2 regions of the Streptosporangium sp. NPDC049376 genome follow, and region 2 is predicted to be linked to the other one. Evidence: riboswitches for the same ligand, from Rfam matches in the RefSeq annotation. Region 2 holds a riboswitch; the other holds the start of a gene.
What was found. A riboswitch is a leader RNA that binds a small molecule or an ion and turns the genes downstream of it on or off. The one in region 2 is predicted to bind cyclic di-AMP.
Positions count from the first base shown of each region.

Region 1 (3,943 bases), on a different contig from region 2:
GGCGGCATCATCGACGAGGGCGCCCTCTACTCCGCGATCAAGGAAGGCCGCGTCGCGGGCGCGGGCATCGACGTGTTCCCCAAGGAGCCCGTCACCGACAGCCCGCTGTTCGAGCTGGACCAGGTCGTCGTCACCCCGCACCTGGGCGCCTCGACCCACGAGGCCCAGGAGAAGGCCGGCACCCAGGTCGCGCGCAGCGTGAAGCTGGCCCTGGCCGGCGAGTTCGTGCCGGACGCCGTCAACGTCCAGGGCGGCGCCGTCGCCGAGGACGTCAAGCCGGGTCTGCCCCTGGCGGAGAAGCTCGGCCGCGTCTTCACCGCCCTCGCCGGTGAGGTCGCCACCAGGCTCGACGTCGAGGTGCGCGGTGAGATCGCCTCCCAGGACGTCCGCGTGCTGGAGCTGGCCGCCCTCAAGGGCGTCTTCACCGACGTGATCGAGGACTCCGTCACCTACGTCAACGCCCCGCTCCTGGCCAAGGACCGCGGCGTCACCGTCGAGCTGGTGACCAGCGCGGAGAGCCCCGACTGGCGCAACGTGGTGACCGTCCGCGGCGTCCTGGCCGACGGCCGCGCCGTCTCGGTCTCCGGCACGCTCTCCGGCCCGCGGCAGGTCACGAAGATCGTCGAGGTCAACGGCTACCAGATGGAGATCGAGCCGACCGACCACCTGTCGTTCTTCACCTACGACGACCGCCCCGGCGTCGTCGGCGTCGTCGGCCGCATCCTCGGCGACCACGGCATCAACATCGCCTCCATGCAGGTCGCCAGGGACGCCAAGGGCGGCAAGGCCCTCATCGCGCTGACCGTCGACTCCGCCATCCCGGCCGAGGTGATCGACCAGATCGGCGGCGAGATCGGCGCCGACAGCGGCCGCTCGGTCGACCTGGCCGACTGATCCCGGAGCACGGCTCCCACGGCCGCCGTCCCCGTTCGCGGGGCGGCGGCCGTCTGCTTTTCCGGCCGAGCCTCGTCTCAATATATGAGAAGCCTGCACGAGGGGTGAGACAGATTGCGGAGGGCCGGTTATTATGGCTGGTAATGCGCCAGGTTCTCGTACTTATTACCTGCCGCGGCGAGGCCTGACACAGGGGCGGGCCGGCAACTCGCCGCGGTGTGATGGCGTTCGTCGGCCCCGGTTTCCCGTCGATCCGTGATCCGGATCCGCGATCCGATGAGGGCCCGTGACCAGGGTCCAGGCTCCCCTTCCTCCTTCAGCCAGCTCTGTGCGAACGAGACGAGAAGCGTCATGTACGACATGTATCCCTGGAACCGTCCCGAGGACAACGAGAACGAGGCCGCCCAGGCCCTGCAGACCGCGCTGGACCGCCGCGACAACGGCGGAGTGCCCCCGCACTCCTCCTGAGCCGGGTCCCTCCGGGGCCACGGGCGGTGCGGCGCCCGGGACCGGGAGAGGCGTGGGTCAGCGGGCGAGGGCCGTACCGGCCTGGGTCGACTGCCTGATCGCCGTGTCCAGCTCGGCCCGCTCGTCGGCGAGTTCGACCCCCTTGGGGTCCGGCCGTACGGCTCCCGCGAAGCTGGCGCGGCGCCAGGCCTGCAGCTTCTCCACCTTGACCACGTCGCCGCTGCGCGGGGCGTGGACCATGTAACCGGGCTTGGTGATCATGCCGACGTGACCGAGGTTGTGGAAGAAGACCAGGTCACCGGGCTTGAGGTTCTTCCAGGAGATCTTCCTGGCGAACGCGGAGTACTGCTGGGTCGTCGTGCGGGGCAGCCGGATGCCCGCGGCGCCGTACGCGCGGAGCATCAGGCCCGAGCAGTCGAAGCCGCCCCTGCCCGTGCCACCCCAGACGTACGGTGTGCCGCGCTTGGACATCGCCCAGTTCAGCGCCTTCTTCCAGGCCGGGACCTTCCGCGCGGTCCCGGAGAATCCGGCCGGGGCGGGTTCGACGGCGGGAGCGGTGAGCGGGGTCCGGGAGCTCTCCGCGGTGGGGGCCGGGTGCGCGAGGGCGAATCCGGCGGCGGCGAGCGCGAGGAGAGGAGTGGGGGAGGTGGTGGTGAGGGAGGAGTCCGCCAGTGCGACGGCGGGTGTCGCGAGGATGGTCGAGCCGGTGACGATCAGGGTCAGGACACGGGGGTAGGTCTTGCCGTTCAGGACCGTTCCTTCCATAGGGCCGGCCGGGTGAGCTGTCGGGCTCGGGCGTGGAGGTCGCCCTACGGCGCGTGGTGGCGCCGACTCGCCCCGAGGGGCCTCGTGGAAAACGCCGGAAACGTGCTCCGCCAGACGGAGTGCGGCTCGGACGCCCCGTGGACCCCGGAAGTGGTTCCCCGGCTCCGCGCGGACCGAAAGAGGGGGATGGCCTGCGCGAATTAGGCGACGATACGAATGGCCAGGACCTTAACGAAACGGTCAAAAGATCGCAAATAGGACAAACTTTTCAGGGCCTTCCGGGGCGGGAAGTGTCCGAGGGGTGAGATCGGTGGTTCGATTATCGAGACAGAGCAGATAGGGTGCCCGTTATGGATTCGCGCAATGTTCGTCTGGCCGTCATCCCTGGAGACGGGATCGGGACCGAGGTCGTCACCGAGGGCCTGAAGGTCCTCGAAGCCGTCGGAACGAAGGTGGAGACCACCACCTACGACCTGGGTGCCGGCCGGTACCACAGAACCGGTGAGGTCCTTCCCGAGGCGGTCCTCGACGAACTGCGCGGCTACGACGCGATCCTGCTCGGCGCGGTCGGCGACCCCAGTGTGCCGCCGGGCATCCTGGAGCGCGAGTTGCTGCTCAAGCTCCGCTTCGAGCTCGACCACTACGTCAACCTGCGTCCGGTCAAGCTCTTCCCCGGCGTCGCGACCCCGCTGGGCGGCTCCCGCCCCGAGGACATCGACATGGTCGTCATCCGCGAGGGCACCGAGGGCCTCTACGCGGGCGCCGGTGGTGTGCTGCGCCGCGGCACGCCGTACGAGATCGCCACGCAGGAGTCGCTGAACACCGCCTACGGTGTCGAGCGCGTCGTCCGCTACGCCTTCGAGAAGGCGCTCAGCAGGCCGCGCAAGAAGCTGTCGCTGATCCACAAGACCAACGTCCTCACCTTCGCCGGTGACCTGTGGTCCCGTACCGTCGACCGGGTCAGCCTTGAGTACCCCGACGTCGCCACCGACTACTACCACGTCGACGCGGCCTCGATGTTCTTCGTCACCCAGCCGGAGCGGTTCGACGTGATCGTCACCGACAACCTCTTCGGCGACATCATCACCGACCTCGGCGCCGCCGTCGCCGGTGGCATCGGCCTCGCGGCCAGCGGGAACGTCAACCCCGACCGCACCGCGCCCAGCATGTTCGAGCCGGTCCACGGCAGCGCCCCGGACATCGCGGGCCAGGGCAAGGCCGACCCGACCGCCACGATCCTGTCGGTCGCCATGCTCCTGGACCACCTCGGCCTGACCGAGGAGGCGGCCAAGGTCGAGCAGGCCGTGGCCGAGGACCTGGTCGAGCGCCAGACCGGGTGGGCGAGCCGTACCACCCACGAGATCGGCGACGACATCACCGCCCGAGTAGCCGGCTGACAAGCCGCCCGCACGACCCCAGACGCGCCCGGTGGCTCAGCAGAGCCGCCGGGCGCGTCTTTTTTGTTCGTCTCACCGAGCAGGCTGCCGGATTTTGGCATATATGCAGTAGTTTTCCGGTGCCTGCTCCGTCCCAGAATGGACCGTAGGTGCACTCCGCCACGAAGAGAAGGACCGCCGCCATGACCACCGCTCAGAAGCTGACCTTCGACGTGCAGCTCTCCGACCACGCTCGCTCCACGGCCGAGCGCGAGCAGGTACTGGCGAATCCCGGATTCGGTCAGACCTTCACCGACCACATGATCTCCATCGACTACACCGAGGGGGAGGGCTGGCACGACGCGCGGCTCACGCCGTACGGCCCGCTCAGCCTCGACCCGGCGACGTCGGTCTTCCACTACGCCCAGGAACTCTTCGAG
Region 1 covers NZ_JBITMT010000025.1:18,453-22,395, reverse strand. Annotated here, with positions in the region: gene serA (phosphoglycerate dehydrogenase) at 1-894, shown strand, start outside; gene ACIBVQ_RS36060 (C40 family peptidase) at 1,420-2,127, opposite strand; cyclic di-AMP (ydaO/yuaA leader) riboswitch at 2,115-2,329, opposite strand; gene ACIBVQ_RS36055 (3-isopropylmalate dehydrogenase) at 2,478-3,524, shown strand; gene ACIBVQ_RS36050 (branched-chain amino acid aminotransferase) at 3,707-3,943, shown strand, end outside.
Region 1: it holds a riboswitch for cyclic di-AMP, as region 2 does, so the genes downstream of both, ACIBVQ_RS36060 (C40 family peptidase) here and ACIBVQ_RS16710 (hypothetical protein) in region 2, are expected to answer to the same signal.

Region 2 (3,943 bases):
GAGTTCGGCGACGGCCAGACGGCCCGCCTCGGCGGCGTGGGCGGTCGCCTCCGCGGTCATGACGGGGTCGGCGAGCCGCAGGGCCGCGGCCGAGGCGACCGCGATGCCGGTCAGCCGGTGCGCGGCCACGTCGTGGAGTTCGGCGGCCAGCCGGTCGCGCTCGGTGGTCGCGGCGAGTCTGGGGATGGCGGCCGAGGCGGCGCGGTAGGCGGCGAGCGAGGCCCGGCCCGTCCTGCGCCGCCGGTGGGAGCGGCCGAGGGACCACACGACGGCGGCGGCTCCCGCGGCGAGCGTGCCGAAGCCGGCGGCGTCCCTGAGGCTTCCGTTCACGACGCCGATCGTGATCGCCACCACGAGGGTGACGGCGACGGCCCCGGCCGCCGCGGTTCCCGCCGTGCCGTACAGGGCCAGCGCGTAGAGCGCCGCGACGGTCACCAGCGCGGCCAGGCAACAGCCGAGGGTCAGTGACACGCGCTCACGCTACCGGGTTTGCCCGTGATGTCCGGAAGAACGAGCCTCCCACCGGCCCCGCGCCCGGGAGCCGATGGGAGGGGTTCGCGTGCCCTACGGCCTCACGGCCCGTACGGCGGGTACCGGGTCACACGCGCTGCCAGAGCGCGGGGACGTTGGCGGGCTCCCAGCCGGGCAGGGAGGTGTGCGCCTGCAGGCACCGGTAGGCGGAGCCGCCGTAGGTCACCACGCTCCCGGCGTAGTAGGAGACACCGGCGGCCCAGGGCTGCGCGGGCGGCGTCGCGGTCGTCGTCAGCGTGGGCGTCGAGGTGTGGGAGACGGTCGGGGTGGGGGTCGGGGTGAGCGTCGGCGTCACCGTGGGTGTCGCCGTCACGGTCGCCGTGGCGGTCGGGGTCGGGGATGGGGTCGACACGTTGCCGAAGGTCACGTCGGAGCAGGTGTAGAACGCCTCGGCGCTGTCCGAGCGCTGCCAGATCGAGTAGATGATGTGGCGGCCGGTCTTCGGGGGCAGCTGGCCCTGGATGACGTACTCGCCGTTGACCTTGGACGGGTTCCTGACCTTCGCCAGCAGGGTGGAGTCCAGGTCCGACCACTTCAGCGGCTGGAGCGGGTCGAAGCCGTCCTTCGTGATGTAGATCTCGAAGGTGCCGGGGTGGTCGGCGGTGTAGGGGTAGCGGAAGGTGTAGGCGCCGCCGCCGGTAGGCATGGCCGTGGAGGGCCAGTCGGTGCGGGCCGCGTCGTAGGCCCGGTACTTGGCGCGTCCGGCGCTGCACAGCTGCCCGTCAGGGATGATCTCCCTGTGCTTTCCGTTGGCGGTGCCGATGTTCAACTCGTCCCAGTCGTAGAGCGGCTGGGTGTCCCATTTGCCGACGGCGGCCTTGCAGGCCGGGGTGTCGGGCGACTCCGGGTTCTCCAGATAGCAGGCGTAGACCCGGCTGACGGGTGTTCCCATCGATCCATGGGCGGACGCAGAACCGGCCATGACCGTCGAGAGCAGGACGGGTACGGCCGCCGCGGCGGCGATCGCACCAAGCTTCCGATTGTTCATGAAGGGCTTCTCCTGGGGGGTGTAAGGGCGGAGAACGTGCAGGTCAGGCCCATGATTACGGGTCAATTATTAGGTAAGTTTCCTAACAGTTTCACCGAACTTAACGCCATGGGCGGAGTGGGGTCAAGACCTGGCCAATGTCCCTTTCTTGGGGGTTGAAGGTAGATCTTCTGGGGTTTTCATGGCTTTTGCTTTGCTTTGTCCGTTTGTGGTGGGTAGTGTCCTAGTTGTTCTCGACCGGTGACTTGCCCCTCACGAGAAGGAGCGGTCGGTCGACGTCGAATCCCGAAGCCTCCCGAGGGCGACGGGAACCGGGGACCCACCTTTTGGGGTGAATCCGCCGCGACAACGCGGCGGTAGGGCAACTCCACCGCCCGAACCCGTCAGCTAACCCGGTAGACGAGATGGAGAGGAGATCCCCTCATGGATCACGTCGTCGCCTACCCACCGGCACGCACCGCCTTCGCGCGGATCGACTGAGACTTCCGCCGCGCCTGACCGCGGCACCCCCGCTCCGCACCGCGCTCCGTGTACGCCCGCCTGTTTCCTGGTGCGGCCTCTCTTCCCTGTGAGCGCTCACGCCCCGTGCCCCACTGATCGCCGAACGTCTTCGGCCCGGCACGAGCGGCTGTCCTGTTCCCTCGTGAAAGAGCCCTGTCTTCATGCGTTTCTCCGCTGCCCTGCGCCATCGTCTGCTCGCCGCCACCCTCCTGAGCGCGAGCGTCCTGACCTCCGCGGGTGTCGTCTCCGCGCTGCCCGCCGCAGCCGACACCGGCACCGGAACCACCGCCACCGCCCCGGCCGCCGCTGAGCCCGTCCTGCTCAAGGGCTCGACCAAGGCCTCCTACTTCTGGGACGACTCCTCCGGCCGCGCCGGTGACACCGGTCTGCCCGCGAGCGGCAAGCCCATGCAGAAGGGCATGATCGCCAGCCCGAGCTGGCCGCTGTTCACCGAGGGCTACGTCCTCTACAACGGCAAGAAGGCCAAGTTCTTCGTCGGCGACCGCGGCCCCGGCGTGCCGTCGAGCAGCGGCGTCATGATCGACCTCGACGCCAAGACCTTCGCCGACCTGACCGGCGGCAGCTTCAACTCCGACACGCTGGGCGTGGACGGTGTCGACGGCCAGGGGCACATCAAGGTCGAGTACGTCATCACCAAGTGGGGCGACGGCGTCGGCAAGAAGAACTACCCCGTGGCCTTCTCCAGCGGAGCCTGGAAGCTCATGGACCACAACCCGGCCACGCCGCCGCAGACCGCCCTGGCCGACGCGCCGCGGCCGTAACCCCTCATCGCGAAATATCCCCCAACCCCCTGAAATATCCCCCAGCCTCGAAGACCCCCGACCCCCTTCGGATCCCCGCTTCCTGAGATCCCCGAAGGTCCCGCTCCTCTCCCGGGACCCCTCCTCCGATCCCCCTCGGAGTCCGAGACCCCCTCAGGAAGGACGAGGGCGGGCACCCCGCACAGGTGCCCGCCCTCGTTCCGTGTTCACCGGCCGTGCCGTACGGCCCGCGGGCCGGACCCTCGGTCCCTCCTCGGCGTCGCGTGGTCCCTCGCGGTCGTCCTCGCCGCTCCGGTCACCGGGGCGTCCGGGCGCGGGAGGTGATGGCGGCCAGGTTCTCCGCCGTCCTGCGTCCCTCAAGCCGCAGCAATCCGAGGTTGGACCCCGGGCGGGCGAGGATCGTGAGGACGATCTTCGGGCCCGCGGTGTAGAGGAGCGCGTAGCCGCCGGCCGCGGAGACCAGCGTCTCCTCGAAGGTTCCCCTGCCCGTCATGTCTGCCATCCGGCGGCTGAGGGCCAGCAGCGCCGAGGAGAGGGCGCCGGTCTGCTCGGCGAAACCGCCGTCCAGGTCACTGGCTATCGTCAGGCCGTCCGCGCCGCACACGACGCTTCCGTCCACATCGGGTGTCCGCTCACGTAGCCGGGTCATCTCCTGGCGTACCTCGTCGCGGATTTCCACCGGCACCCTCCTTCTGGTCCGCTTCAGCGTCCGCGGTTTCATGGGCGTCATCGAAGGCGTCGGACCGGGCTCAGGCGAGTGCCCTCAGCGCGTTCCTCAGCCGGATGAGCAGGTCGACGTCGGCGGGGTCGCCCGCCGTCACGGTCCCCCCGGGAGCCCCGGCGGGAGGTCCGGTCGCGGGCGGGCACGGTGGCCCGGCCGTGTCGAAGCACCCTCGCGGGCCGGGCCGGTGCCGTTCCTCACGCGGGAACGGCGGGGCGGTGAGACCCCCGGCACGGGCGGTCAGGTGACCCGACAGGGACTGGAGACGATGCCGCGCCAGGGCCAGATCAGCGTGATGTACATCAAGACGGACATAAATCACGAGCAGGCCGTCGAACACCGTTTCCAATGGTTTTAGTAAATGGTATCCGTCGTCAGTGGTTATGATCACTTCACGGATTCCAGTGGGCTCGCCGGGGA
Region 2 covers NZ_JBITMT010000005.1:255,784-259,726, forward strand. Annotated here, with positions in the region: gene ACIBVQ_RS16700 (ATP-binding protein) at 1-471, opposite strand, end outside; gene ACIBVQ_RS16705 (lytic polysaccharide monooxygenase) at 599-1,519, opposite strand; cyclic di-AMP (ydaO/yuaA leader) riboswitch at 1,786-1,936, shown strand; gene ACIBVQ_RS16710 (hypothetical protein) at 2,182-2,802, shown strand; gene ACIBVQ_RS16715 (roadblock/LC7 domain-containing protein) at 3,098-3,481, opposite strand; gene ACIBVQ_RS16720 (hypothetical protein) at 3,552-3,943, opposite strand, start outside.